Regions from separate parts of the Mesorhizobium sp. M8A.F.Ca.ET.021.01.1.1 genome, predicted to be linked through region 2. Evidence: riboswitches for the same ligand, from Rfam matches in the RefSeq annotation. Region 2 holds a riboswitch; the other holds the start of a gene.
The links. A riboswitch is a leader RNA that binds a small molecule or an ion and turns the genes downstream of it on or off. The one in region 2 is predicted to bind S-adenosylmethionine.
Positions count from the first base shown of each region.

Region 1: it holds a riboswitch for S-adenosylmethionine, as region 2 does, so the genes downstream of both, EOA36_RS03330 (O-succinylhomoserine sulfhydrylase) here and EOA36_RS17065 (homoserine O-acetyltransferase) in region 2, are expected to answer to the same signal.

Region 1 covers NZ_RZSJ01000015.1:117-22,101, reverse strand. Annotated here, with positions in the region: gene EOA36_RS03385 (acyltransferase family protein) at 1-602, shown strand, start outside; tRNA gene EOA36_RS03380 (tRNA-Gly) at 677-750, shown strand; gene EOA36_RS03370 (Stf0 family sulfotransferase) at 952-1,713, opposite strand; gene EOA36_RS37140 (hypothetical protein) at 2,053-2,316, shown strand; gene EOA36_RS03360 (LysR family transcriptional regulator) at 2,403-3,392, opposite strand; gene chvE (multiple monosaccharide ABC transporter substrate-binding protein) at 3,685-4,755, shown strand; gene mmsA (multiple monosaccharide ABC transporter ATP-binding protein) at 4,921-6,453, shown strand; gene mmsB (multiple monosaccharide ABC transporter permease) at 6,450-7,736, shown strand; gene araD1 (AraD1 family protein) at 7,940-8,932, shown strand; gene EOA36_RS03335 (2'-deoxycytidine 5'-triphosphate deaminase) at 8,984-10,078, opposite strand; SAM riboswitch at 10,219-10,296, shown strand; gene EOA36_RS03330 (O-succinylhomoserine sulfhydrylase) at 10,353-11,543, shown strand; gene EOA36_RS03325 (ceramide glucosyltransferase) at 11,571-12,722, opposite strand; gene apaG (Co2+/Mg2+ efflux protein ApaG) at 12,943-13,335, shown strand; gene EOA36_RS03315 (Hsp33 family molecular chaperone) at 13,571-14,602, opposite strand; gene argF (ornithine carbamoyltransferase) at 14,732-15,643, opposite strand; gene EOA36_RS03305 (aspartate aminotransferase family protein) at 15,660-16,859, opposite strand; gene EOA36_RS03300 (GcrA family cell cycle regulator) at 17,216-17,734, shown strand; gene EOA36_RS03295 (magnesium and cobalt transport protein CorA) at 17,803-18,810, opposite strand; gene phoU (phosphate signaling complex protein PhoU) at 18,904-19,629, opposite strand; gene EOA36_RS03285 (ATP-binding protein) at 19,746-21,011, opposite strand; gene ppk2 (polyphosphate kinase 2) at 21,167-21,985, shown strand, end outside.
Region 2 covers NZ_RZSJ01000199.1:149-8,902, forward strand. Annotated here, with positions in the region: partial or broken gene EOA36_RS17045 (ABC transporter ATP-binding protein/permease) at 1-328, shown strand, start outside; gene EOA36_RS17050 (DUF1194 domain-containing protein) at 428-1,231, shown strand; gene EOA36_RS17055 (glycosyltransferase family A protein) at 1,296-2,219, opposite strand; gene metW (methionine biosynthesis protein MetW) at 2,538-3,152, opposite strand; gene EOA36_RS17065 (homoserine O-acetyltransferase) at 3,274-4,443, opposite strand; SAM riboswitch at 4,565-4,642, opposite strand; gene hisC (histidinol-phosphate transaminase) at 4,780-5,889, shown strand; gene EOA36_RS17075 (prephenate/arogenate dehydrogenase family protein) at 5,912-6,847, shown strand; gene EOA36_RS17080 (sugar kinase) at 6,844-7,773, opposite strand; gene EOA36_RS17085 (DUF2125 domain-containing protein) at 7,779-8,754, opposite strand, start outside.

The sequences.
Region 1 (21,985 bases), on a different contig from region 2:
TGGAGGCCAACGCGCAGAAAATCGAGGCCAACGTCATCCAATATACCTATGCCGGCTGCCCACCCAACCTGTCCTATTTTTCCTATGCCCGGCCGGCCTGCACCCGCTTCAACGAACGGGCGCTGTCGATCATCCGCGATGCCAATATCCAGGCGGTGATCCTGAGCGGACGATGGACGGATTACCAGGCAAGGGGCTTCGACGGATTGCAAACGACGATCGACCGGCTGCGCGACATGGGTGTCAAGGTCTATGTCATCGGCCAGTCTCCGGAGTTCATCGCCGACGTCCAGAAGATCGCTTTCTTTGCAAAACACGAGGGCGCCGTGAACACATCCTGGCCGATGGCCATGGATCCCGACATCAACAAGCAGGTGCAGCCCTTCGCCAAAGGCGCGACCTTCATCGATCCGCTTACCTATCTGTGCGACGCCACCGGCTGTTCCTATGCGGATGCCACCAGCAAGCAGTTTCTCTATTTCGACTATGGCCATTTCTCTTCCGCCGGCGCGACGCTGGCTATCTCGAAATACTGGCCGAGCTTCGCCGCCGGCGGCGAAGTCGCAAAGGTCAGGGAGCAGGCGCCAACCGTCACCAGGTGAGTTGGCGAAGCCCGCGTCGTGACACTGCTTTGCGATTGCCCGAAGCCATGCCGTCATGATAACGAGGCTGCAGCGCGGGTATGATGTAATGGTAGCCTGTCAGCTTCCCAAGCTGAACGCGCGGGTTCGATTCCCGCTACCCGCTCCAGCTTGAAACCGAAAAGTCGGTTGCTGATCCGGCCCACGCAGGAACCTGTCCACCCGAGCCGATTCAGCATTTCACGGAATCGCTGGCCCGCTCTAACTCTTTGTTTTCACGCAATTCCCAAGGGGAAGCGCTACGCGCTTCTCCCGGGAAAACCGCTACGCACTTTTCCTGGAATTGCTCTTGGCGAGACTAAAGAGGCATTCAGGCCTGGCCGGTTCGCATCTGCTTCTTGAGGAGGAACCGGGCGAGGTTGCTGATATTCCGCGGTGCCACCTTCCTGGGCAGATGCGCCAGTAGGTCTTCCGATTTGACGTCGTTGCGGAACCGCTCGGCCCAATCTTCGGTGAGGTCGTCCCGCTGCAGGCGCAAATTCGTCTCGAACTCTCCGTCCGGCATTTCCATTGACAATTGCCGAGCCACCGACGCGACGTACGGACGAGGATCGTCCAACAGATCCTCATAGAAAAAGTGATCGTAATGCAGATCGGCCAGCCGCAGATATGCCTCCCAGAAGGCATAGCTCTGCTCGATCAGAAAATAGGCCTGGCAGATGCCGGCGAAGTCGTATTGCGGAACCAGGTCCGCGCCGTCCATCGTGCTTCTCCAATGGCCTGACGCCTTCGCCCGGCAATAGGAAATCGCCTGGCGAAGACGGTCCCGCCGCTCCAGCAGGACCAAACCCATGGCATGGCGCCGGCCGCATTCCGCCAGGAAGTCGGCTCCATATTTGGCCTGCGACCAGTGAAGGTGCCGTGGAAACAGCTTGACGGCGAACGTGCCGTTCGCGGTCCCGCCGCGATCGATCACGGCGGACAGCAGGTCATCGAAGGATTTCGGCTTGCACCCGAGATTGGTCGTGTCGAGCCACTCGGCGGAGTTGCCGAACAATCCCGTGCTGTTTGTGAGACTGCCAAGCCATTCGGAACCGCTACGGGCTTCGGTAAGTATCGCCACGCCTTTCATGCGTGCGGATTGCCCGCGGCCTGTCCGACCTCGATTGCAGAAAGCCGTTCTTCCTGATCGCCCCTCGACATGTCAAAGCTCCGCTTAAACAGCGCCTCAACGAACAAAGGCTCATATGGTTCCGTAGATTCGACCTCACGCCAAGGCAAAATGCAGGCCATACACGTTACACTGGTCGATCAACGCCGTACGCGCAAAGGCCGGCCACGTTGTGGTGGTCGGCCTTTGCGTCAACCGCAGAAGCGATTACAGCCAGACGCGCTCGCGCCAGCAGCGGACGCGGCGGCGGCCGTGGCGCCAGTAGCTGCGGCAAACCCGTCTCCAGCCGCGGCGGCGTCCATGGCGGCGACGCCAGTAGTCATCGTGGTAATCGTGGCCATGGTGGCCGCTGCGATGGGAGACCTGCTCCAGCGCGACTTCGTCGTCCCCTTCGAAGACAGCCGGATCTGGCTTGTCCAGCTCATCAAGAATTCCGGCGCCCTGGGGAATACCGGCAACCGCGCGGCCGGGTCCGGCCACGCTTGCAAATGCCACTGCCCCCGCAACGCCAAGCATTCCAGTAAGAAACTTCCGACGTTCCATAAAAACCTCTTGAGTTGTTGACCATCGACACCTCGTTCCCTCGCCCGAAACAGGCTCCAGCGCGCATGCCGATCGCTTCTGAACGCGCGGTGTCGGTTCTCGTTCCGTCACCCTACTTCGCGCAGGATGAAATCATGCAGCATCTTGGCCGCCGGCGAGAGCACGCGATTCCGGACCGTGATCAGGCTGTAGGGCCTGACCTCGATGTCGAACTCGGTCTGGACGACATCGATGGCGCCGGCAAGCCCGTCCGGATTCTGGATGAACTTCGCCACCTGCACCGAGACCGGTGCGATGGCATCGGATTGTGCAACCATGACCAGCGTGAGCAGCAGCGAGCTGGTGTTCAAGATCCGGTCCGGCAGCGCGATGTTGCGGTTCAGGAAATTGCTTTCCATCGCCTGGCGCAAGGGCGAACCGCCCGATTGGAAGACCCAGTCATAGGCGGCGGTGTCTTCCAGCCTGACCACATTGCCCCCGGCGAGCGGGTGGCCGCGGCGCACGATCAGGCAGGCTTTCTCGACGCCGATCACACGGGATTCGAACAGCCGCGGATTGAGGTCGTCGGGAATGCGGGCGATGATGAAGTCGTGGCGCGAGGCGATCAGCTCGCGGGCGAGCACGTTCGACGTCTCGACCTGCATGGTGATCTCGATGCGCGGGTAGATGCGGCGGATCTCGCGAATCGCCGGTACGGCCAATTCGATCGCCGGCGCGGTCACGGCACCGAGGAACACCGAGCCGCCCTTGCCGGCCTTGAGCTCGGCAATCTCGCGGTCGGCTTCGCGCATCTCGAGCAGGATCGACCGGGCCCGCCTGGCGAGCGCCTGGCCGTAGGGGGTAAGGGTCACGCCGCGCGGCAGCCGTTCGCACAGCTTTACGTCAAGCACCGCCTCCATCTCGGCGATCATGCGCGAGGCGGCCGGCTGGGAGATGTTCATGACCTGGGCCGCCGCGCTCACCCGTCCGTGATCGTCGAGGGCGGCGATCATGCGCATGTGGCGCAAGCTCAAGCCACTGCGCAGGAGTGTCTCCCCATCTCCCGGGAGCTTCTCGTAACTTACTGGAATAGCATCGGGATCGCGCAATGCCGCCATGATCTTCCAGCCTTTCCGCCGGTTTCTTTCCGCATGCTAGATCATACCGGTTTCGGTATAGCAACCACCAAAGATCGCATTTGACAGTTATGGCAAAGGGACCCACCCTTCGCGCGCTCCGAGATGCAAGGGTCGGTAACGAACAAAATCGTATCGATTGAAACTGTGTCGCGGAGCCGATTGGGAGGATACCGGAGATCGATAAAGCCGACAGCGGCGCCTTTGCGCTCCTGTCTGGCTGCGCGGCCCGCGAAGCCCCGAGGTGTCGCGTCCATCAACCAGGGAGAGTAACGTGAAAATCATCAAGACGCTGGCCGCCGTCGCGGCCCTTGGCATCGCTGCCATGAGCTATCAGGCGCACGCGGCCGACAAGGGTCTTGTCGGCGTGCTGATGCCGACCAAGACCTCGCAGCGCTGGATCAATGACGGCGACGCCGTCAAATCCCAGCTCGAGGCGCTCGGCTACACTGTCGACCTGCAGTATGCGCAGGACGACATCCCCAACCAGCTCAGCCAGCTGGAAAACGAAATCACCAAGGGCCCGAAGGCGCTGATCATCGCCTCGATCGACGGCACCACCCTGTCGGATGCGCTGCAGAAGGCGAACGACGCAGGCGTCGTCGTGGTCGCCTATGACCGCCTGATCAAGAAGACCGCCAATGTCGACTATTACACCACTTTCGACAATTTCGGCGTCGGCGTGATCCAGGCGAATTCGCTGGTCAAGGGCCTCAAGGAGCGCTTCCCGAACACCAAGCCGTGGAACGTCGAACTGTTCGGCGGCTCGCCCGACGACAACAACGCCTTCTTCTTCTACAACGGTGCTATCTCCGTCCTGCAGCCATTGATTGACGACGGCTCGATCAAGATCAAGTCCGGCCAGACCGGCATGGACAAGGTCGGCACGCTGCGCTGGCTCGCCGCCACCGCCCAGGCTCGCATGGACAACCTCCTGTCGGCCAACTACTCGGACGGCAGCCGCGTCGACGGCGTCCTGTCGCCCTATGACGGCCTGTCGCGCGGCATCACCGCCTCGCTGCGCGCCGTCGGCTACGGCACGGACGCACAGCCCTGGCCGATCGTGACCGGTCAGGATGCCGAGACCGCCTCGGTCAAGCTGATCATCTCGGGCGAGCAGTACTCGACCGTGTTCAAGGACACCCGCGAACTGGCCAAGGCCACTGTGCAGCTGGTCGACAAGGTGCTCTCGGGCGGCAAGCCGGAAGGCCTCGATGAAAAGACCTACAACAACGACGTCAAGGTGGTTCCCTCGATCCTGCTGACGCCGCATGAGGTCGACAAGTCGAACTACCAGGCGATGGTCGTCGATTCCGGCTACATCAAGGCCGAAGACCTGAAGTAATCCCGGTTATAAAATCAGGGGTCCTGCGCAACGCAGGGCCCCTTTTCGTTCACAAGCGACCCCGGTATTGTTTCTGCCGGCCTAGAGCAATTCCAGGAAAAGTGCGCGGCGGTTTTCCGTCAGGAATTGCGTAAAAACAAGAAAGTCTAGGAGGAGCTTGCCCTGATGACCTCGACGATTTTGGAGATGCGCGACATCACCAAGACGTTCCCCGGCGTGAAGGCGCTGTCGAACGTCAACCTCAGCGTGGAGGAAGGTGAGATCCACGCCGTTGTCGGCGAGAACGGCGCCGGCAAGTCGACGCTGATGAAGGTGCTGTCGGGCGTCTATCCCTCCGGCACCTATGACGGCCAGATCATTTTTCAGGGCCAGGAATGCCAATTCAAGGGCATCCATGACAGCGAACACAAGGGCATCGTCATCATCCACCAGGAGCTTGCGCTGGTGCCGATGCTGTCGATCGCCGAAAACATCTTCCTCGGCAACGAGCACGCCAGATACGGCGTCATCGACTGGAACGCCAACGAGGCGCGCACCAGCGCCCTGTTGAAGAAGGTGGGCCTCAAGGAGGACCCCAAGACCCTGATCACCAATATCGGCGTCGGCAAGCAGCAGTTGGTCGAGATCGCCAAGGCGCTGAGCAAGGAAGTTAAGCTGCTGATCCTCGACGAGCCGACCGCATCGCTCAGCGAAAAGGACAGCCAGGCGCTGCTCGACCTGCTGCTCGAATTCAAGCGGCAAGGCATGACCTCGATCCTGATCTCGCACAAGCTCAACGAGGTGAACCGGGTCGCCGACAAGGTTACCGTGATCCGCGACGGGCGTACCATCGAGACGCTGGCCAAGAAGGATATTTCGGAGGACCGCATCATCACCTCCATGGTCGGCCGCTCGCTCGACGACCGCTATCCGCCGCGCGAGCCTGACATCGGCGAGGTCGTGTTCGAAGTGAAGAACTGGTCGGTCTATCACCCGATCCATGCCGAGCGGCAGGTGATCAAGGGCATCGACCTCAACGTGCGCAAGGGCGAGGTGGTCGGCATTGCCGGGCTGATGGGCGCCGGCCGCACCGAATTCGCCATGAGCCTGTTCGGCCGCTCCTATGGGCGCCGCATCACCGGCGAAGTGCTGCTCAAGGGCAAGGCGGTCGACGTCTCCTCGGTGAGCAAGGCGGTCCAACACGGGATCGCCTATGTGACCGAGGACCGCAAGACCTACGGTCTCAACCTCATCGATCATATCAAGCACAACATAACGCTGGCCAATCTGGGCGGCGTCTCGCGCCACAGTGTGATCGACGACATGCGCGAGCTCGCCGTTGCCAACGACTATCGAAAGAAAACCAACATCCGTGCATCGAGCGTCTATCAGATGACCGGCAATCTTTCGGGCGGCAACCAGCAGAAGGTGGTGTTGTCGAAATGGCTGTTCGCCGACCCGGAAGTTCTGATCCTCGACGAGCCGACGCGCGGCATCGATGTCGGCGCCAAGTACGAAATCTACACGATCATTGCGCGCCTCGCCGCTGAAGGTAAGGCGATCCTGGTCATCTCGTCGGAAATGCCGGAATTGCTCGGCATCACCGACCGAATCTATGTCATGAACGAAGGGCGCATCGTGGGCGAAATGCCCGCGGCGGACGCGAGCCAGGAAAAAATAATGCGGGCCATCGTTCGTGGAGAAGGAAAAGCAGCATGAGCACCGACAGCGCCCCCGCCCCGCAAGGCAACATCGCCGAAGAACAGCGTCCACGCATCGCCGTCTCGGCGCTGACGACGAACCTGCGCGAATATGGTCTGATTATCGCGCTGATCGTCATCATGCTGTTCTTCCAGTTCACCACGTCGGGAACGCTGTTCAAGCCGGTCAACCTCAGCAACCTGGTGCAGCAGAACTCGTTCATCATCGTGATGGCGCTGGGCATGCTGCTGGTCATCGTTTCGGGCTACATCGACCTCAGCGTCGGGTCGGTCGCCGGTTTCATCGGCGCGCTGGCGGCGAACATGATGGTCATCTGGCAGCTCGGACCGCTCAGCAATCCGCTGGTGGTCTCGATCGTCTGCCTGATCGTGGGCGGCCTGATCGGCGCGGCGCAAGGCTATTGGATCGCCTATCACCGGATACCGAGCTTCATCGTGACGCTGGCGGGCATGCTGATCTTCCGCGGCATCTGCCAGGCGCTGCTGGGCGGCGGCTCCTCGGTGGGTCCGCTTCCGGACGGCTTCAAGGCACTCAGCTCCGGCTTCATTCCTGATGTGATCGGCCCGCTGACGCTGATTGCGCCGACGGTAAACGCGGCCGGCAAGACCATTTTGGGCAGCGGCCTGACGCTGCACATGACGACGGTCGTGCTGGGGCTGATCGCCGTGCTGGCCTATGCCTATTTCGGGGTGAGGACACGGCGCAAACGCGAGCGCCACGGCTATGAGGCCGAGCCCTTCCCCCTGTTCGTCATCAAGACGCTGGTTGCCAGCGCGCTGGCGCTGTTCCTGGTCTATGAATTCGCCAGCTACAGGGGCCTGCCGGTGGTGCTGCTCGTCATGGGCGTGCTGATCTCGCTGTTCGTCTTCGTTACCAAGCGCATGACCATCGGTCGCCGCATCTACGCGATGGGCGGCAACCCCAAGGCAGCGCAATTGTCGGGCATCAACACCGAGCGGCTGACGCTTCTGGTGTTCATCAATATGGGCGTGCTGTCGGCGCTCGGCGGCCTGATCATCGCCGCGCGTCTCGGCCAGGCCGTGCCGGCCGCGGGCCTCGGCAGCGAGCTCGACGTGATCGCGGCCGTCTTCATCGGCGGCGCCTCGGCGATGGGCGGCGTCGGCCAGGTGATCGGCGCGGTGGTCGGCGGCTTCATCATGGGCGTGATGAACAACGGCATGTCGATCATGGGCGTCAACGTCGACTGGCAGCAGGTGGTCAAGGGACTGGTGTTGCTCGGAGCCGTCATCTTCGACGTCTACAACAAGAACAAGGCTTAAGGGCTGGAGGCGAGGACTAGGAGGCATACGGGTTCTAGATCGCGAAGCTGCCGGCAGCCCGTCGGCACCAAGAAGTCCGGGGAAGGACCAGGCTCGCGAACGCAATCCGGACGAAGCGTTTCAACCGTGGCGCGTTTCCGCGCCGCGCCGGTCAGGATTTTGCCGATGGCAGCCGGACACGGAAAAATGAGAGAGGACTGATCATGCTGATCTCGCAGATTCTCGACGACGCCGAGACGATCCGTGTCGTTGCCCGCAGCGGCGGGAAGACCCGGATCATCAACGGCGCGCGCAGCGTCTATTCGCTGGCGATGGAGGCCGCCCGCACCGGTGTCGGCCTGGCCGCCCTGATCGAACGCAAGGGACTTGGCGAGACGGTCGATCTCGACGCCGCCTACAAGAGGGGACGGCTCCTGTCGCCGATCAATCACCCCGACCCGGCGCATCTGCACCTGACCGGCACGGGGCTGACGCATCTCGGGTCGGCCGCGACGCGCGATTCCATGCACAAGAAGCTCAGCACCGACGGCGAGGAGCAGCTCACCGATTCGATGAAGATGTTCCGCATGGGGCTGGAAGGCGGCAAACCCGCCAAAGGCCAGGTCGGCGTACAGCCGGAATGGTTCTACAAGGGCAACGGCACCATGGCGGTCGCGCCTGGCGCGGCGCTGATGTCGCCGGCCTTTGCCAAGGATGCCGGCGAAGAACCCGAGGTCGCCGGGATCTATGTCATCGGCGACGACGGCGCGCCGTTCCGCGTCGGCTTCACGCTGTCGAACGAATTCTCGGACCATGTGACCGAGCGCGTGAACTATCTCTTCCTCGCCCACTCCAAGCTGCGCAATGCCTCGTTCGGGCCGGAAATCCTGATCGGAGACCTGCCTTCGGACATCCGCGGCACGTCGCGCATCCTGCGAGACGGCAAGACATTGTGGGAGAAGCCGTTCCTGTCGGGCGAAACGAACATGTCGCACACCATCGCCAATCTCGAACACCACCACTTCAAATATTCGGCCTTCCGCCAGCCGGGCGACGTGCATGTGCATATGTTCGGCACCGCGACGCTATCCTTCGCCGACGGCATCAACACGGAAGCAGGCGACGTGTTCGAGATCGAGGCAGGGGATTTCGGCCTGCCGCTGCGCAACCCGCTGGAAATCGAAAAGCCGGTGAAGGTGGCGGTGAAGGCGCTGTAAAAGCCACGAGGGCGTCATCCCCCTCTCGTGGGGAGATCGGCAGCTTCGACCTTAGCGCACCGCGCGGAAATGCTTTGAGAGCTTGAGGCCTTGCGCCTGGTAGTTCGAGCCCAGGTCGGTGCCGTAAAGCGCCCGCGGCCGCTTCAGCATGTGCTCGTAGACCAGCCGGCCGACGATCTGGCCATGGTCGAGGATGAACGGGACTTCGTGGCTGCGCACTTCGAGCACCGCCCGGCTGCCGGTGCCGCCGGACGCCGAATGGCCGAACCCCGGATCGAAAAAGCCGGCATAGTGGACACGGAACTCGCCGACCAGCGGATCGAAGGGCGTCATCTCGGCGGCGTAGAGCGGCGGCACATGCACCGCCTCCTGGCTGACGAGGATGTAGAACTCGTCGGGATCGAGCACCAGTTCGCCGGCGCCGCTCTTATGGATCGGCTCCCAGAAATCGAGGACATCCTGGGCGGCACGCTTGTCGACATCGACGAGCCCGGTGTGGTGCTTGCCGCGATAGCCAACCACCCCATCCTTGTCGCCATTGAGATCGATCGACAACGCGATGCCGCCACCGGAAATGTTGGGCGGATCGGTGGCGACCAGCATCTCGGCGTTGTGCAATTCATGCAGCTCAGCCTCCGAGAGCAGTGCATTGCCGGTGCGGAAGCGGATCTGCGACAGGCGCGAACCGGTGCGCGCAATGATCGGGAAGGTGCGCGGGCTGACTTCGAGATAGAGCGGACCGTGATAGCCGGCGGCGATCTTGTCGAACTCGTGGCCGCGATCGGTCATGACGCGGGTGAAGATGTCTAGGCGCCCGGTCGAGCTCTTCGGATTGGCCGACGCCGAAATATCAGCCGGCAGGGCCAGACTTTCGAGCAGCGGCACAATATAGACGCAGCCGGTTTCGAGAACCGCGCCTTCGGTCAGATTAATCTCGTGGAGTTGCAGCCGATCGAGCTTTTCCGAGACCTTGTGGTTGGGGCCGGGCAGGAACGAGGCGCGCACCCGCCAGGCCTTTTTCCCCAATCTGAGATCAAGGCTCGCCGGCTGGATCTGATCGGCATCGAGCGCGCGCGGCGACTTCAGCGCGCCGGACTTGAACAGCGCCGAAATGTCCTGATCGGGAAGAATGCCTGTCTGCCGCAAAGTCTGGCTCCGCCCAAGACTGGTCTCTTTTGGTGCAGGTTCTTGCCGCAAAACCACTGGGCACTTTTGCGGAACCTGCCTTGGTACAAACCTCTTAATGAAGCCGGCAATTGACGCAAGCGTGGCGCGGGTCTAAAGGGTCGTTATCCCGTGGTGATTTGGCCGGTCGGCTTGCAGCCACGTTAAACAAGTCGCTAAAGGACCGTCGGGCCGCAAGGCCGTATGGACCGGTTGCGACTTTCGCGGCCGGTTTTTTTGTGTCTGGAACAAAGCGATGAGCACCAAGAAGCGCAACTGGAAACCTCAGACGGCACTCGTGCATGGCGGAACCTTGCGTTCCCAATTCGGCGAAACCGCCGAGGCGATGTACCTGACCCAGGGCTATGTCTATAAAACCGCCCAGGCGGCGGAAGCCCGCTTCAAGGGCGAAGAGCCTGGCTTCATCTATTCGCGTTACGCCAACCCGACCGTCGACATGTTCGAAAAGCGCATGTGCGCTCTCGAAGGCGCCGAGGACGCGCGCGCCACGGCGTCGGGCATGGCGGCGGTGACCGCGGCCCTTCTGTGCAGCGTCAAGGCCGGCGATCATATCATTGCGGCGCGCGCGCTGTTCGGCTCCTGTCGCTGGGTGGTCGAGACGCTGGCGCCGCGCTATGGCATCGAGGCGACCTTGGTCGACGGCACCGATATCGCCAATTGGGAAAAGGCGGTCAGGCCGAACACCAAGCTGTTCTTCCTGGAAAGCCCGACCAATCCGACGCTGGAAGTCGTCGACATATCAGCCGTCGCCTCGCTTGCCAATTCGATCGGCGCGCGGCTTGTCGTCGACAATGTCTTCGCCACGCCGCTGCAGCAGAAGCCGTTGCAGCTTGGTGCGCACATCGTCGTCTACTCGGCCACCAAGCATATTGACGGCCAGGGCCGTTGCCTCGGCGGCGTCATCCTGTCGGACAAGAAGTGGATCGACGAAAACCTGCACGACTATTTCCGCCACACCGGCCCCAGCCTGTCGCCGTTCAATGCCTGGACCTTGCTGAAGGGGCTCGAGACGCTGCCGCTGCGCGTGCGCCAGCAGACGGAAAGCGCCGGCAGGATCGCCGACTTCCTGGCCGAGCAGCCGCAGATCGCCCGCGTCATCTATCCCGGCCGCGCCGACCATCCGCAGGCCGCCATCGTCAAGAAGCAGATGTCGGGCGGCTCGACGCTGATCTGCCTCGACGTCAAGGGCGGCAAGCCGGCGGCCTTCGCGCTGCAGAACGCCCTCGACATCGTGCTGATCTCGAACAATCTCGGCGATGCCAAGAGCCTGATCACCCATCCGGCGACGACGACGCACAAGAACCTGAGCGACGAGGCCCGCGCCGAACTCGGCATCGGGCCAGGGACGCTCAGGCTGTCGGTCGGCCTGGAGGACGCCGACGACCTGCTGGAAGACATCGCGCAGGCGCTGAAGGCCGCCAAATAGGCTGTTTGGGAGCGTCGGTCGCGGCGATCAGGCGCGCGACGGCGTCTCCTCCAGTTCGGCCGCCTTGGTGCGGATGGTCATTGCGTTGCCGCGCCAGTCGACGGCGCCGCCGAGCCAGCCGCGCGCCCAGAGGGTTGGGAGCATCACGTCCCGCGCCATCATGGCCGCGACCATGCGCGGCGACAGGTACCAGCCCTTGGACAAGGCCAGTGCGCACTCCGGAAGGTAGAAGGCCGCCAACACGGCAATCGCGGTTGCCCAGAGGCTGATGCCGGCGCTCGCCGCAGCAACCAGGGCAAGCGCGAGAGGCACCGCCGCGCCGGTCAGGATTTCGGGCGCGAAGAACAGCGGGAAGGTGACGCGGCGCAGGCGCGCCCAGCGGGCCTGACGCGACCAGATCTCGCCAAGCGTGCGCTGGCCGAGCGGCTGCTCGAAGGGCGCGGCAACGAGATTGACGCGCAAGCCGAGGCCGTTCACCAGCTTGGTGGCGGCAGCGTCCTCGGCGATCTCGGCGGCCAGCGCCCGAATGCCGCCATTGGCATTCAGCATCGGCTTGTTCCACAGCATGCTCTTGCCCTGGGCAAAGCCGAGGCCGAGCGCCTCGCCGGCATACTGCCAGCGGGCCTGCAATGTGTTAAGGAAGGCGCATTCGACATCAGCCCAGAAACCCTCGGGCCGCGAGCCGATCGGCGTCGAGCAGACAAGGCCGGTGTCGGGCCGCCATGCCGCCATCATGTGCTCGACATAGTCCCTCGGCATCAGGACGTTGGAATCGGCAAGGATGACCCAGTTGTGGCGTGCCGCTTCCCAACCCTTGACGCAATTGTTGAGCTTTGGATTGGCGCTGACGCGGTCGTCACCGATCAGCAGCCGGGCCGGCACCTTGGGAAACCGGGCAATCGCCCTGTTTATCAGTTTGACCACCGGATCGTCGGGATGGGCGACGCAGAAGATCAGTTCGTAGCGTGGCCAGTCGAGGGCGAAGGCGCGTTCCAGCGTCTCATGCGTGAACGGCTCGACGCCCCGCGACGGGACGACGATCGAGACCGGTTGCGGCTTGCCGGCTGGCGGGGCGATCGTGTTGCGCCGTTTCAGCTGTGAAGCGGCGAGCGAAATGCTGGCGGCGTTTGAAAGGATGAGTGCGGTCGAAAGCGAGGCGGCTATGAAGGTGAGTTCCATCGAGATCTGGTCACTCCGGAAAGGCGGCCGGCATCGTGGCCGTTTTCAACAGTTCGACAGAGCGCCGAGTCGCCCGGTTCGTGCACACCACCATTGTCGTGTGTCACTTAAATGACATTCTTTGCCGGCACCTGCGGTTCAAGGTCAGCCGCGACAAGACGCGCACGTTGACCTGCTCACCGGGAGCGCTGAAAGTCATCGGGTTGTTTTGGAGCCGCTCATGTACCGCGCCGTGACGCGCAACATCGAAGTGCAGGTCAGGCCGTTCTATCTCGAGGACCGTTCGGATCCCTCGGAGAACCGCTATGTCTGGGGCTATCAGATAACGATCGACAACCAGTCGGACGAGTTCGTGCAGTTGTTGTCGCGCTATTGGCACATCACCGATGGCGCCGGCCGGGTCGAGGAAGTGCGCGGGCCGGGCGTTGTCGGCGACCAGCCGGAACTCAATCCCGGCGACAGCTATCAATACACGTCCGGCTGCCCGCTCTCGACACCGTCCGGGATCATGGTCGGACGCTACACGATGCGCAACAAGCGCGGCGAGACCTTCGACATCGCCATCCCCGCCTTCTCGCTCGATCTGCCGGGGACAAGGCGCACGGTGAATTAGCGTCTTTTCTCCCGTCACTATACGGGGGAGTTGAGGAATGGTCCGCGAAGCGGACGAAAAGCCAATTGCTTGGCTTTTCGAGTGACGACCGTCCGGCAGGACAATGAGGGCAGCGCCGAGCTTGCGAGAATTTCTTCAGATAGAGCCAAGGAGCTCCTGTACTAACGCTGGCGCTGCCCCTCATCCGCCTGCCGGCACCTTCTCCCCGTATAGTGACGGGGAGAAGGGACTAGCTTTACTGAGCCGCAAACTCGGCCGGATCGAAGTCGTACTGGGTCGAGCAGAACTCGCAGGCGACGTGGATGCCGCCATCCTCGGTGCTGTCCTTGATCTCCTGCGCGGAGAAGCCTTCGAGGATATCGCGGATCTTGTCCCTGGAGCACGAGCACTGGTCGGTGACCGGGACGCCGCCGAAGACGCGCACGCCATGCTCGTGGAACAAGCGATAGAGCAGCCGCTCGGCGCCGATGGTCGGGTCGATCAGCTCGGTCGGCTCGATGGTGCCCAGCAAGGCGAGGAGTTCCTGCCAGGAATTATCGGCCGGATCGTGGACTTCCTCGCGCGGATCGCCATCGCCACCCGGCAGGTCCGGGACGCGCATGCGCTCGGGCGATTGCGGCAGGAACTGCGCCAGTATGCCGCCGGCGCGCCACTGCTCGCGCGCACCGCCGATACCGGGCGTCAGCAGCTTGGCGACCGAGAGCCTGATATCCGTCGGGATCTGTTCCGACTGGCGGAAATAGGTGCGCGCCGCGTCTTCCAGCGTTTCGCCGTCGAGCTGGACGATGCCCTGATAGCGCTGCGTATGGGCGCCCTGATCGATGGTCAGCGCCAGCACGCCGCTGCCAAGCAGCGTTTGCTGCGAGGTCTCGCCGGCCGCGACCAGCGCTTCGAGCCGATCCGCGTCGAAACGCGCATAGGCGCGCAGCGCCGAGGGCGTGGAAAAGTCCGCGACCAGCATGTCGACAGGCCCGTCGGTACGGGTCTGCAGGATGAACTTGCCTTCGAACTTGAGCGAGGTGCCGAGCAGCACCGTCAGCACACAGGCTTCCGCCAGCAGGCGGGCGACCGGCTCGGGATAGTCGTGGCGGCCAAGGATGGCGTCGAGCATCGGCCCGAGCTGCACCGTGCGGCCACGCACGTCGAGCGGACCGACTTCGAAGGGAACGACGTGATCGTCGCCGGCGTAGCCGAACTCGCCGAGTTTGGGGTGATGTTCAGTCACTTGATGGCTTTCCAACATGACAAAGCTCCAGGGCGCGGCCATGCGGCCCTGGTGGGCACATGCGTCCAAACGCGCTTGATTTGCGTGATGCGGCGCAGATAGGCATCGCGCCCCCGCAGATCAAGCGCCTGGGCATTTCAGGCGCCAAGACATATCAAGCAACAAGACACATCAAGCACCGAGACACCAGGCAAGCACGGCCTTCTGGGCGTGCAGCCGGTTTTCGGCCTCGTCGAAGACCACCGAATGCGGTCCGTCGATGACCTCGTCGGTCACCTCCTCACCGCGATGGGCCGGCAGGCAATGCATGAACAGGGCGTCGGGCTTTGCCTTGGCCATCAGCGCCGCGTTGACCTGATAGGGCGAGAAGACATTGTGGCCGCGGGCACGGTGTTCCTGGCCCATCGACACCCAGCAGTCGGTGACGATGCAGTCGGCCTGGTCGACGGCTTCTTCGGGCGAGCGGGTGAAATGCAGCTTGCCGCCATGCGCCTTGGACCAGTCGACATGCTTCTGCGCCGGTTCGCTGCCTTCGGGTACGGCGACGTTGAGATTGAAGCGGAACCGTGCCGAGGCCTCGAGCAGCGAGTGTAGCACGTTGTTGCCGTCGCCGGTCCAGGCAATGGTCTTGCCGGCCACCGGACCGCGATGCTCCTCGAAAGTCATGATGTCGGCCATCAGCTGGCAGGGGTGGGTGTCGTCGGTCAGCCCGTTGATCACCGGAACGGTGGCATTCTCGGTCAACTCTAGCAGCCGCTCGTGCGAGGTGGTGCGGATCATGATGGCGTCGACATAGCGCGACAGCACCTTGGCGGTGTCGGCGATGGTCTCGGAGCGGCCGAGCTGCATCTCGGTGCCGGTCAACATGATGGTCTCGCCGCCAAGCTGGCGCATGCCGACGTCGAAAGAAACGCGCGTGCGCGTCGACGGTTTGTCGAAGATCATGGCCAGCACCTTGCCTTCGAGCGGCTTGGTCCGCTCGCCGGCCCTGAGACGCGCCTTTCGCGTCACCGCATCATCCAGCATGAAGCGCAAATCGCCTTCGGAAACGGTGGAAAGATCGGTGAAATGGCGAACTGACATCAGGAATGGTTCCGGATTACTTCGCGGCGGCGGAGGCAATGGCCTCCGACAGGCCCTTGGCGCCGGCGCGGATGCGGCCGAGCGCTTCGTGAATCTCGGCATCGGTGACGGTCAGCGGCGGCAGCAGGCGAATGACGTTGTCGCCGGCCGGAACCGCCAGCAAATGCTGGTCGCGCAGCGCCATGTTCACCTTGCCGTTGGGCATCGCGCATTTGAGGCCGAGCATCAGCCCGGTGCCCCTGATATCCTCCATCACCTCGGGGAATTCGTCGGCTACCGACGCAAGCCCCTGCTTCATCAGCAGCGCCTTGCGCTGGACATCCTCGAGAAATCCATCTTCCAGCACGACGTCGAGGACGGCGTTGCCGACCGCCATTGCCAGCGGATTGCCGCCGAACGTGGTGCCGTGCACGCCGGCGGTCATGCCGACGGCCGCTTCATCGGTGGCAAGGCAGGCGCCCATCGGGAAGCCGCCGCCAATGCCCTTGGCGATTGCCATGATGTCGGGCGTCACACCCGACCACTCATGCGCGAACAGCTTGCCGGTACGGCCAATGCCGCACTGAACCTCATCGTAGATCAACAACAGGCCGTGCTGCTCGCAGAGCTGCCGCAGACGCTTCAACGACTGTGTCGGTACCGGGCGGATGCCGCCCTCGCCCTGCACCGGCTCGATCAGGATCGCGGCGGTCTCGGGCGTGATCGCTTTTTCAGCGGCGTCGATGTCGTCGAAGCCGACCTGATCGAAGCCTTCGACCTTGGGTCCGAAGCCCTCGAGATATTTGTACTGGCCGCCGGCCGCGATGGTCGCCAGCGTGCGGCCATGGAAGGCGCCTTCGAAGGTGATGATGCGGAAGCGCTCGGGATGTCCCTTGACGAAGTGGTAGCGCCGCGCCGTCTTGATCGCGCATTCCAGCGCCTCGGCGCCGGAATTGGTGAAGAACACCTTGTCGGCGAAGGTGGCATCAGCCAATCGTTCGCCAAGCCGGCTCTGCCCCGGGATCTCATAGAGATTGGAGACGTGCCAGAGCTTCGCCGCCTGTTCGGTAAGGGCCGCGACCAGATGAGGATGGCCGTGGCCAAGCGAATTGACAGCTATGCCGCCGGCGAAATCGAGATATCGCTCGCCCTTGTCGGTAACCAGCCAGGTGCCTTCCCCATGGTCGAAGGCCAGGGGTGCGCGAGCAAAGGTCTCGTAAAGCGCCGAACCGCTCATTATATGCGTCTCCGGTACCGGAAAATCAAAAAAGCCGCCAAAGCGGCGGCCTTCTGTGGCTTATCGTGTTTTTCGGTCATGAAGTCAACGAAAACGTCGCGTAGTGGCGCGCGGCAAGCCCCCTGACGCGACGCCGGCTCATGAGCGACCGGGCAAGTTGGGGAAAACCGAAAAAACCGATTCGTGTTGCACTTGGGACTCTTGTCACCGAGTCAGCGCATAGAGTAGTTGTAGTCGAGAAATAACTAGATTTCGTGCGGCGGACCTAATCACCAGATATATGTGGTGTCTGCCCCAGCAGTGGTGCTGGGTCGGGAAAGGATTCTGATTGCCGCACGCTTATGAGGAGCGCGGTCATGAACTGGACTGACGAGCGGGTAGAACTCTTGAGAAAACTGTGGTCGGAGGGTCTGAGCGCAAGCCAGATTGCCGCTCAGCTTGGAGGGGTCAGCCGCAACGCGGTCATCGGTAAGGTGCACCGGCTGAAACTGTCGGGCCGCGGCCGTGCGACGGCGACGCCGGCACGCCAGAAGAAGGCATCGCAAGGATCGACCGTCCAGAAGTCGGTGGCACGCGCCGCGACCACGGCACGTCATGTCACGACTTCGATCGGCGCGACGGCCCTTCAGACGCAATTCGACGCCGAACCTGTAGCAAGACACTACATTCGCCCGGTCGAGAACGTCGTGGTACCGATCTCACGGCATCTGCAGCTCGTCGAACTGACCGAGCGCACCTGCAAATGGCCGAACGGTGATCCGCTTTCGGAGGACTTCAATTTCTGCGGCAACGAAGCCGCCGAGACCGGTCCCTACTGCAAGTACCATGCCCGCGTGGCGTTCCAGCCAGCGGCGGAGCGGCGCAGGAACCGATAGGGAATAGCCACTGATTGAGCTTCCGCGAGGGGGCAATGCAGTTTTTCCCCTATTCGCTATTTGCTCTTTCACAGCCAGCCTTTCTTCCTGAACCGCCAATACAGGAAGCAGCAGATCAGCGCGATGGTGGCCAGCACCATCGGGTAGCCATATTCCATCTTCAGCTCGGGCATGTCGGTAAAGTTCATGCCGTAGATACCGGCGAATGCGGTTGGCACCGCCAGGATGGCCGCCCACGAGGCGAGTTTCTTGGAGATCGCCGTTTCCTGGCTCTGGCCGACCAGGAGACTGGCCTCGAAGGCGAAGGCCAGCACCTCGCGCAGACTGTCGATTTTCTCCTGGACGGTGCGGATGTGATCCGTCACGTCGCGGAACAGCGGGTGCATGGCAGAATGGATCTGCGGCAGCTCGGCGCTGGTCAGCCGGCGGCAGACTTCCACCAGGGGCAATGCCGCATTGCGCAGGCGCAAGAGGTCGCGGCGCAGCATGTAAAGCCGTTCGATATCGGGGCCGGTCATCGGCTTCAGCAGGACCTTGTCCTCGATCGCCTCGACCTCGTCCTCGATCTGCTCGAGCACGGGCATGTAGTTGTCGACGATGAAGTCGAGAATGGCGTAAAGGACGAAATCCTCGCCCTTGGCCAGCGAGTGCGGGCAGCTTTCCCAGTGCTGGCGCACGGCGGCATAGGATGTCGACGGGCCGTGCCTGACGCTGACGATGTAGCCTGAGCCGACAAACAGATGAGTCTCGCCGAAGGTGACGCGCCCGTCGATCAGCTGCGCCGTGCGGGCGACGATGAACAGCGCATCGCCATATTGCTCGATCTTTGGCCGCTGGTGCGGATGCTCGGCATCCTCGATCGCCAGCTCATGCAGATGAAACTGTGCCTGGACGCGCAGCAGAAGTTCACGGTCGGGTTCAAGCAGCCCGATCCAGACGACGTGTCCCGATTTCTTGGCCCAATCGCCGGCTTCCTCGATTGGAATATCGGCGATGCGGCGCCCGGCGGTATAGACACCGCAGGCAATGATGCCCGATGTCGGCGGCGAGGGCTTGAACTCCCGGACATATTCCATCGCGGCCTCCGAAAGCGTTGCCTTCCCCAGGGAACCAAGCTTATCTCGGGGTAGTTTAGCGCAATATGATCAAGCGTTCGAGAGGACGTGCGTTCACTTCACCGGCAGCGCCGCGGGGAGGCCGATCTTGTCCGTCTTGTCGCTTTTCGGCCGATCGGGCGGCATCTGGTCGCCGGTGACGATGTAGTAGATGGTCTCGGCGATGTTGGTGGCGTGATCGCCGATACGCTCGATGTTCTTGGCGCAGAACAGCAGATGCGTACAGGGCGTGATGTTGCGCGGATCTTCCATCATGTAGGTCAGCAATTCGCGAAACAGCGACGTGTACATGGCATCGATCTGGTCGTCTCGGTCGCGCACGAAGCCGATCTTGTCGACCGAACGCGACGCATAGACGTCGAGAACTTCCTTCAGCTGGGTCAGCGCCAGGTTGGCCAGAGCCTCCAGGCCGCGGAAAAGGCTGGTCGGCTGACGGCCGTCGATGACGGCGACCACCCGCTTGGCGACGTTCTTACCGAGGTCGCCGACCCGCTCGAGGTCGGCCGAAATGCGGATGGCGCCGACGATCTCGCGCAGGTCCGTCGCCATCGGCTGGCGCTTGGCGATGATGATGATCGCCTTGTCGTCGATCTCACGCTGCCCCTCATCCAGCACGAGGTCATCGCGAATGACCTTCTGGGCCAATCCCGGATCGGCATTGACCAAGGCGGCGACCGCCTGCTCGACCATGCGCTCGGCATGGCCGCCCATCGCGGCGATGCGCTTGGAGAGATATTTCAGTTCCTCGTCAAAGGCGCTCATTGTGTGAACGGACTGCATGGACGAAATGCCTTCCCACGGGGTGTCTTGATTTTGAGTCGTTTCCTCGAATCCCCGCTGATACGCTAACCGGATGACAGAAAAAAGAAACGGTCCCGTGGAAAACTAGGGCAGTATCAGTGCGCCGGCAAATGGACTGAGAACGCGGCGCCCTTGCCGACCTCGGACCGGATCGTCAGCCTTGCGTTGTGACGCGTCAGGATGTGCTTGACGATCGACAGGCCAAGTCCCGTGCCTTTCTGGGTCCGGCTGGTCTCGACATCGATACGATAGAAGCGTTCGGTGATGCGCGGGATATGTTCCTCGGGGATGCCGGGGCCGAAATCCCGGATCGTCACGTCGATGCCTGGTTCGGAACCGTCATCGCCGCGCGCGATCGACACCACGACGCGGCCGCCCGACTGGCCGTATTTGCAGGCGTTTTCCAAAAGGTTCTCGAAGACCTGGAACAACTCGTCGCGATCGCCCGGCACATCGAGCGGCCCCTTGGCGAAATCGCGCTCGATGGCGACATTGTTTTCCCGGGCGAGCGGTCCGAGCGAATCGATGACGCTGTCGACGGTCTGGCGCAGATCGACTTCGGTTCCCGGTCTCAGATAGGGCTTCATCTCCAGCCGCGACAGCGACAGCAGATCGTCGATCAGGCGCGCCATGCGGCCGGTCTGGTTCTGCATGATCTGGAGGAACTGCTCGCGCGCCGCCGGATCGTTGCGGGCCGGTCCGCGCAGCGTCTCGATGAAACCCGCGATCGAGGCCAGCGGGGTGCGCAACTCGTGACTGGCGTTGGCGATGAAGTCGGCGCGCATGCGGTCTATGCGTCGCGCCTCGCTCTGGTCCTTGAAGACCAGCACATAGAGGTCGGTGCCATGCCCGACCGATGACGCGCTGACCCGGTAGGCCCGTTCGACAGGCAGTTTCTCGGTGTAATCGACAACATCCGAGGCGACGGTTCCCGACAGCACACTGTCCAGCAGCGCCTGCATTTCCGGCGCCCGGAATTTCAGCGGCAGCGATATGCCGGGCGCGATGCCGCCAAAGGCGGCAAAGGCGGCGGCGTTGGCGTGGACGATGGTGGCGGCCTGGTCGAAGATGATGAGCGGATCGGCGACGGCGGCCGCGAGATATTCCCCCGACAGGCGCTGCAAGCCCATCGCCTCGATTGCCCCGACGCTCTCGGCGGAATGGCGCACACCGGCCGCCGGCAATATTGCCGCCGCCAGCAACAGCAGCAGAGCCGGTACCAGCACGTAGGCGGAAATCCCCGCGAAGCCATAGGCGATCAGAACCGCCACGACCCCGGCCGCAAGCAGCCAGCGGCTGTTCCACAGCCGGGCGGCCATGGCTTGCCCCGTGCCTTTCTGTTCCGCGCCCAGGTCAGTCATTCGCGCGCCCAACCTCCACCGGTCACACGGCGACGGAAACTTCCGCTGGACCGCAAATCAAAAGTGCTACAGCGTCGTTTGCGCGTCCAAATGGACATGCGGCCTGTAGTGGCTCCCAATAGCATGAGTCCAGACACTTAAAAGGGTTCGTCTGCATGAAAAACGCCAAGGAAAATTCCGTCACGCCAACTTCTGGTCCGCTGAACATCAAGATCGGCGGCAAGAAACGGGAGTTCGATATCGAGAATCCCGAGCTTCCGGACTGGGTCGAGGAGAACAAGCTGACCGCGGGCGGGTATCCCTACGACAAGAAGATGAAAAGCGAAGAGTATGACGAGACGCTCGAGAAATTGCAGATCGAGCTGGTCAAGGCGCAAGCCTGGCTGCAGGCGACCGGCAAGCGGGTGATGGCGCTGTTCGAGGGGCGTGACGCTGCCGGCAAGGGCGGTACGATCTTCGTGGTGCGCCAGTACCTCAACCCGCGCACGGCGCGCAACGTCGCGCTGACCAAACCAACCCCGACGGAGCTGGGGCAATGGTACTACCAGCGCTATGCCGACCATTTCCCGACGTCGGGCGAATTCGTCACTTTCGACCGCTCCTGGTACAACCGCGCCGGCGTCGAGCCAGTGATGGGTTTTTGCACCCCCGAACAGCATGAGAAGTTTCTCGACGAGACGCCGCATTTCGAACGAATGATCGTCAATGACGGCATCCATTTCTTCAAATTCTGGCTGAACATCGGCCAGGAGACGCAGCTCCAGCGCTTTCACGATCGCCGCTACAGTCCCCTGAAGAGCTGGAAGTTCTCGCCGATAGACATTGCCGGCATCACCAAGTGGGACGATTACACCAAGGCGCGCGACAGCATGTTCGAGCACACCCACAAGGAGTTCGCGCCATGGATCATCGTGCGGGCCAACGACAAGCGCCGCGCGCGGCTGGCGGTGATGCGTCGCATCCTCCTGTCGCTG
Region 2 (8,754 bases):
GTCGGCCCGCTGGGAGCGTGAGTTGGGCGATGACGAACAGCGATCGCTCGCCTTCGCCAGGCTTGCCTTGCGGAAGCCGAAATGGGTGATCATCGATGAAGCGATGGATGCGTTCGACGGCCCGTCGCTGAGGCGTGTGCTGTCGCTCATGGATAAGCATCTGAAAGGTGCCGCGATCATCAATATCGGGCGCGGCCTGCACAACAATCAGTTCTTCCCGCGTTCCCTGACGATCGTGAAGGATACCGGCGTGCCCCCGCTGAAACCCGCCCGTGTCAGGGCGGGCGCCATCGAACCGCCGCCAGTCGCCGCTCGGCGCAAGACATAGAACGGCCGGCATTCGGACTGGGCGGCCACGCCTGCCACAAGCTTTATTTCGCCGTGATCGCGAGCGAATGTCGCGATCGAAACATCGCTCGTGCTGGCCATGCTTGAGATAATGAGCCTGCTTGCCTGCTTGGCTTGCGCCGAGGCCGCTCCGGTTCCTTCGGCGCCAAATACGCTGGCCGTCGACGTCGAACTGGTGCTGGCGGTCGATATCTCGCTGTCGATGGACGAAACCGAGTTCGCCCTTCAACGCGCCGGCTATGTCGAGGCGCTGCGGCACGCCGATTTCATCCAGGCGGTCCGTTCCGGCCATACTGGGCGCATTGCGCTCGCCTATTTCGAGTGGGCCGGCACGGTGCGCGATGACGCGGTCATCGGCTGGCAGATCATCGACAGTGCGCAGAGCGCCAACAGCTTTGCCGACAAGCTTGCGGCCCGCCCTTTCCGGAGTTTCCGCGGTACCTCGATTTCGAGCGCGCTTGCTTTCGGCGCCGAGCTTTTCGACGGCACCAATTTCGCGAGCGAACGCAGCGTCATCGACATATCTGGCGACGGCCCCAACAATATCGGGCCGCCGGTCACTGTGACGCGCGATGCGGCCATTGCCAAGGGCATCGTCATCAACGGCCTGCCGATCCTGATCAAGCCATCACCGACCTTCAGCCATCTCGATCAGTATTATGCGCAGTGCGTGACCGGCGGACCTGGTTCCTTCGTGCTGCCGATCCATGCGGCCGCCGAATTCTCAACGGCGATCCGGCGCAAGCTGGTTCTCGAAGTCAGCGGCATTCAGGACAAGCCCAAAATCATGCCCGCCGAGATGGACGCGCCGATCGACTGCCTTCTGGGAGAACGGGACAGGCGGTTCCTGTCGGATCCCTATTTCCCGGAACTGGACCGATAGGCCTGGCCTTGGGCCAGGCAGTCCCCTGCAACGCGCCGTACTCGATCGCTGAGCTGCCGCCAGGTCAGGCCGGTGGAATTCCAAACTTCCCGCGAACCTCGTCGTAGAGGCCGCGCCGCCAGCGGCGGCCGTAGAGATAACCGGCGATCAGTTCCGGCAATGAATAACCAAGCGCGTCGGACGAGCGGTTGGCCATGTATCCAGCAAATGCCTGTGGTATCCGCCCCCGGAGAATATCGGCGATGATCTGCCGCGTGATCATAAAGGGTGGGACATGGGGGTAAGAGCGAGCGATGTGCGGGTGCTTACTCATCAGGATCGCATAGGCTTCGATATAGCCGTCCCGGCGGCCCGAAATCGAGTTCTGCGAATTGTGCTTCGTCCAGTCGATATCTTCCGATAATTGCGCGCCGAAGCGCTGTGCGAAGCGCAGCAGAAGCTCCCGGTCCTGCATCCGGGGAATGTCGCTGTCATAGCCGCCGATGGCCAGCAAGGCTTCCCGCCTCGCCGTTATCGCCGACCCGGCGATGAAGGCCGTCTGCGCAACCACCGCCCGCTCCAGCATCGCCGGATTGAGGAAAGCACGGCGGTTGACGCAGGCGGTGCCACGGCCAGCCTTCACCGAGACATATGAGGAGAGCAGGACTCCGAGCGCCGGATTGTCGTCGAACCATGCCAGCGTCCGTTCGAGCCGGTGTGGCAGGAAGAGATCGTCCGAATCAAGAAAAGTCACCACGGGCGCCCTCGCCAGCTCGATGCCGGCATTCCTGGCGGCATTGGCGCCGCGCCATTTCGCGCCGACATAGATCAGCCGAGGGTCGCGAATGCGCGCAAGCGCCGCTTCCGTCCCGTCGGTCGAGCCATCGTCGACGACGATATGCTCAAACCGCGCCATGCTCTGAGAAAGCACGCTTTCCACCGCGCGGAGCACCGTTTCGCGCCGGTTGTGAGTCGGGGTGATGACCGTGATGAGGGGCAAATGCTCCACGTCAGCTGTTTCCAGCGCGAAAATGCACTTTCCGATAGCTCTTCAGGATGGTTGAATGGATCGGACTTCCCCCTGGCTGGCCCTCATCGGGATTAAGTGCGACGCTACAAAAAACAACCTGTTATGTCACCCATTGTGCCGTCGTTCTGACGACAAGGGAATGGTGAATTCCGGCGCCTAGCGCTTCAACCGCAACACTTTTGCCACCGCTGGAATTGGCGGAAGCTCTTGGCGGTTGCGTCCATGTGGTGTTGGCCGACGGCGTGGAACATCCGCACAAGCCCACGGATATCCTCGCGTAGGAGGCCGACGGCAGCCTTATCGCTTCAACAAAAACACCGCCTGCTGGCCAAAGAAATTCCAGAACCACCAGGGCATCGACAGGCCGATCTTCTGGCCGTTGGCGTCGAGCGCGGTCGCCTTTTCCACCGTCGCGCCAAGCTCCTCGCACAGATTGACGAAGTCGCGGATGGTGCAGAAGTGGATGTTGGGCGTGTCGTACCAGGAGTAGGGCAGATCCTTGGTCACCGGCATGCGGCCCTTGACGAACAGCGACAGGCGCACCCGCCAATGGCCGAAATTGGGGAAGGACACGATCGCCCGATTGCCGATCCGGAGCAGTTCGTCGAGCACCAGCTTCGGGTTGCGGGTGGCCTGCAGGGTCTGCGACAGGACGACGAAGTCAAAACCCTTGTCGGGATAGAATTCGAGATCCTTGTCGGCATCGCCCTGGATGACCGAGAGGCCGCGCGCCACGCATTCGTTGACGCCGCGCTGCGAAAGCTCAAGGCCGCGACCGTCGACCTGCTTGGTTTCCTGCAGCAATTCGAGCAGCGAGCCGTCGCCGGAGCCTACGTCAAGCACGCGCGATTGCGGCGGGATGAGGTTGGCGACGACCTCAAGGTCGACACGCTGGCTGCCATTGACGCTCATGGCTTCGCCTCCTGAGTGGCGCATGACGATGGTCCGAAAAGTCCGCAATTTTTCTGGGTCATGGCTTCGCCTTTCCGTCTGACGCATGACCGTGGTCCGAAAAGTCTGCAACATTTCGGGGTCATGCGCCGAGCCCCCTGGCGCGCGCGGCCGAACCGATAAAGCCGTTGATGGCGGCAAACAGTTCCGGTTCGTCGAGCAGGAAGGCGTCGTGGCCGCGGTCGGTCTCGATCTCGACGAAGGAAACCGAGGCACCGGCGGCGTTGAGCGCGTGCACGATCGAGCGGCTCTCTTCGGTCGGGAACAGCCAATCCGACGTGAAGGACACCAGGCAGAAGCGGGTCTTCGTGCCGGCAAAGGCGTCCGCCAGCCGGCCGCCATGGTCGGCGGCAAGGTCGAAATAATCCATCGACCGTGTCATGTAGAGGTAGGAGTTGGCGTCGAAGCGGTCGACGAAGGTCATGCCCTGGTGGCGCAGATAGCTCTCGATTTGGAAATCGGCATCGAAGCCGAAGGTCAGCGCTTCGCGGTCCTGCAGGGTGCGGCCGAATTTGCGGTGCAGGGCGGCTTCCGACAGATAGGTGATGTGGGCGGCCATGCGCGCCACCGCCAACCCCTTTTCCGGGCGCTTGCCGTGCTCGAAATATTTGCCGCCATGCCAGTCCGGATCGGCCATCACGGCCTGCCGCCCGACCTCGTGGAAGGCGATGTTCTGTGACGAATGGCGTGCGCCGGTGGCGATCGGCAGTGCCGAGAACACCCGCTCGGGATAGCTCGACGCCCATTGCAGCACCTGCATGCCGCCCATCGAACCGCCCAGCACGCAGAAAAGCTTCTCGATGCCGAAATGGTCGACCAGCATCTGCTGCGCACGCACCATGTCGCGGATGGTGATGACAGGGAGGTCGAGCCCATAGGGCTTTCCCGTGGCGGGGGTGGTCGAAGCCGGCCCGGTGGGACCAAGGCAGCCGCCGATAACGTTGGAACAGATGACGAAGAAACGGTTGGTGTCGATGATCTTGCCGGGGCCGATCAGCACTTCCCACCAGCCTGGCTTGCCGGTCACCGGATTGGTGTTGGCGACATGCTGGTCGCCGGTCAGTGCATGGCAGACGAGGATGGCATTGGAACGGGCATCGTTCAGAACGCCATAGGTCTGATAGGCGATCTGGAACGGCGACAGCACCGTGCCGGCATCGAGCTTGAGCGGCTTGTCGGGTCCGAAACGCAACACCAGGCTCGACGGATTGTCGACCTCGTTGTTGGTCCTTGCTGCGCGCAGAGCGGCCATTCCTAATCTCTCTTGCTGCATCGTTTCTTGCGAAAATCTCCGCTGATTTTCGCGGCGCCGATGCGGTCGTCCGGGCCGGTAGCGGACAATAAAAAACCGGCATTGCCTTCGCAAAGCCGGTTACGTCACGCAAACGGCCCTTTAGCGAATTGTTTAACGTGGCTGCAAGCCGACCGGCCAAATCACCACGGAACTGTCACCGCCCTTCTAGACCCCGCCCGCCTCGCCGTCAATGGCGGCGGCTGGCACTAGTGCCGCCTCTCGACATTGCCGGCCATGGCTTGTATTTCCGCAGCGGCTTCCGGATGGAGGCATTTTCGACGGATTTTGCAAGACATGAACCAGACACCGGATCAGGCACGTCCAACCCCCCGCGCGGGCATCATGGACATAGACGCCTATGTGCCCGGCAAGAGCACGGCGCCGGCCGGGGTCGCCAAGGTCTACAAGTTGTCGTCGAACGAGAACCCGCTTGGGCCGTCGCCGAAGGCGATCGAGGCCGCGCGTGAGGTCGCCGGCAAACTCGACATCTATCCCGACGGCACCGCCAGGCGGTTGCGCGAGGCGATCGCCGAGGTGCATGGCCTCAACGCGCAGAACATCATCTGCTCCAACGGTTCCGACGAGATCCTTGGCCTGTTGGCACAGACCTATCTCGCGCCCGGCGACGAGGCCATGTTCACCGAACACGCCTTCATGGTCTACAAGATCTACATCCAGTCGGCCGGCGCCACCCCGGTCGTGGTCAAGGAGACCGACGAGCGCGCCGACATCGATGCGATGCTGGCGGCTGTGACGCCGCGCACGAAAATCGTGTTCCTGGCCAATCCCAACAATCCGACCGGCACCTATGTGCCGTTCCAGGAGGTGCGTCGCCTGCATGCCGGACTGCCGAAAAACGTGCTGCTGGTGCTGGACGCGGCCTATGCCGAATATGTCCGCCGCAACGATTACGAAGCCGGCATCGAGCTGGCCGGCAGCGCCGAGAACGTGGTGATGACCCGCACCTTCTCCAAGATCGGTCTCGGCGGAGCGCGTATCGGCTGGATGTATGGTCCGATGCACATTGTCGATGCGATCAACCGCGTGCGCGGCCCCTTCAACGTCAATGCGACCGCGATCGAGGCCGGCATCGCCGCGATCCGCGACCGCGCCCATGTCGAGCGCAGCGTGGCGCATAACGAGACCTGGCTCGCCTGGCTGAGCGAGGAGATGACTGGACTCGGACTGCGCGTGACGCCCAGCGTCGGCAATTTCCTGCTCATTCATTTTCCCGACGACCAGAGGCATTCGGCGGCTGCGGCGGATGATTATCTGAGCGCGCGCGGCTATATTCTGCGGCGCGTTTCAGGCTACGGCTTTCCCAACGCGCTGCGAATGACCGTCGGTACCGAAGAGGCCAATCGCGGCGTTGTCGCCGCGCTCAAGACATTCCTGAAAAGCTAGAACGCCTGAAAAGTTACACACCATGGCATCACCGATGTTCGAAAAAATCGCGCTGGTCGGCATCGGCCTGATCGGCTCGTCGCTGGCCCGCGTCATTCGCCGCGAAGGCCTGGCTCGCCATGTCGCGATCTCGACGCGCAGTGTGGCAACGCTCAAGCGAGCCGAGGAACTGGGACTAGGCGATTCCTACACCACCGATTCCAGGGAAGCTGTGCGTGATGCCGATCTGGTCATCGTCTCGGTGCCGGTGGGCTCATCCGGTGCGGTGGCGCAGGAGATTGCGCCGGCGCTAAAAAAAGGTGCGATCCTCACCGATGTCGGCTCAACCAAGGCCTCAGTCATCGCGCAGATGCAGCCGCATGTGCCTGAGGGCGTCCATTTCATTCCCGGCCATCCGCTGGCGGGTACCGAAAAATCCGGCCCGGATGCCGGATTTGCCGACCTGTTCGACAATCGCTGGTGCATCTTCACGCCGGTGCCGGGCACCGATCCGGAGGCGCTGGAACGGCTGTCGGAATTCTGGCGCCGCTGCGGCGCCAACATCGACACGATGGATCCGCAGCATCACGACATGACGCTGGCCATCGTCTCGCATCTGCCGCACATCATCGCCTACAACATCGTCGGCACCGCCGACGACCTGGAATCGGTGACCAAGACGGAAGTGATCAAATATTCCGCCTCCGGCTTTCGCGATTTCACGCGTCTGGCCGCCTCCGATCCGACCATGTGGCGGGACGTGTGCCTGCACAACAAGGATGCCATCCTGGAAATGCTGGCGCGCTTCTCGGAAGATCTGGCGTTCCTGCAGCGCGCGATCCGCTGGGGCGATGGCGACAAACTCTTCGACCTGTTCACCCGCACCCGCGCCGTGCGCCGCTCGATCATCGAGGCGGGCCAGGATATCGACGCGCCGGACTTTGGCCGCCAGGCGGTCGAGCATCCGGCAAAGAGCTAAGCTGTTTCAGGCCAGGTCGCTGCCATCATGGCGAGCGTTTCCGCCCGATCCGGCGCGCCCAGCCTGCCGCCGAAGCGCAGGCATTTGAGCGCGGCGGCGGCACTCGCAAAGCGCAGTGCGTGCTCGATCGCCATGGCTTCCGCCAGCCCAACGGCAAAGGCGCCATGAAAGACATCGCCGGCGGCCAGCGTGTCGACCGCCTTGATCCTCGGCGCCTCGACATGGCGGGATGATCCGGCGCTTCGATCGAACCACCAGGTACCCGCCGCGCCGCCGGTGACCGCGACGAAGGCGTCGGTGCTGGAGGCGAGATCCTCGCAAGCGGTCTCCAGATCCAACGCGTGGCCGCAGATGATACGCACTGCCGGTTCGGAGGCGACGATGTGCGAGGCCAGCGGCAACAGTTGCTCCAGCACCGCCAGCGGCGCGGTATCGGCATCGAGGATAGCCGGCCTGCCCGCGGCGCGCGCCGCGTTCAGGGCAAGTGCCGCTGCACCCGGCCAGCGCACGTCGGCCAGCACGGCATCGAACGCCGTGATGTCGGGAAACGGCAAGGCTTCGGGATCAGCCTGCGCGCGCGTGTCGTAGAACGGCACGATGATACGCTCGCCATGCGCATCGACCAGGATCGAGGCCAGCGCCGAGCGTGCGCCGCTGACGCGGCGCACATGGCTGCAATCGACGCCCTCGGCCTCGATTCCAGCGATCAGCTGATCGCCGACAGGATCGTCGCCAGCACTCGCCCATAGCGATATCTCGGCGCCGAGACGACGTGCGGCGCAGGCCGCGCTCGTGGCCATGCCCGAGGCGATCTGGACGCCGTCCGAGGCGATGAATTTTCCCTGATGCGTCGGAAGCGACTCGACGCGCAGGATGGTGTCCAGCGTCAGCGCTCCAACACTCAAGAGCCTCACGGGTCTTGCCATGGGTGCTATTGCACCGGCTTGATCTTGCCCAGCGGGATAAAGCCGAGCGAGGCCTTGCCCTTGACCACCTTCAGCGGCATCGACGGCTCGCTGCCGAGTAGAGCCAGGGCGCCAAAACCTTGCTCGATCGCATTCTTCTGCTCGGGCACGGCGCCGGCAAGGATAGATGCCACGGCCTTCGGATCCTTGATCCTGATCATCAGATCGGCATCGACCAGGCCTTCTGCATCGACCGACAGCGGTCCGGAAACGGTGACACGCGCCGTCCCCGACGACAGATCGAGATTACGGATTTCGATCCTCTGGCCGCGCAGGCTTTTCACCTGCGTGCCGACCAGCGCCACGCCGTTCTTCAGTGTCACGTCGCCGCTGGCATCGAGCGCCGGCAGCACGCGCCCGCCGATCGTGTCGGGATCGATTTCAAGATCGCCAAAGCTGCCGACATAGTCGATATCCGCGCCATTCGGCTGCAACTGGCCTGATGCCTTGCCGGCACTGAACAGCTCGACTGGATCGGTATCGTCGGCCGGATCGGTCTGGCCCGACAGGCCCTCGGCCTGCAGCGCTATACGTCGCGGCAGCGGATACCACAGTTTGACGTTGGCCTGCAGATTGTCCCAGTCGATCCAGAGCGGCATCATGCCCGGGACGGAGGTTCGGAGCGGACCGCGCAGATTGGCAACCGGCGACAAGGGCTGGGCGATCTGGGCGGTGGCATTGAAGGAGCCGGCCGAGGCGGCAATGTTCTTGGCATCGTCCTCGTAGGCGAGATTGTCGCAAGAGACGGCAAAGCTCAGCGGATAGCCACTGACCTCGAGGTTGGCGCAGCCAGCCTGGATGCCGCTCTTATTGAGCGTGGCAACCGCCTTGTCGGCCTCCGACCTGACCCTGTTGGCCAGATAGAACCATCCGGCGCTGTATATGGCGAACAGCACCAGGATGAACGCGGCAAGCCACCATAGGCGGCGACGGTTACCCGGT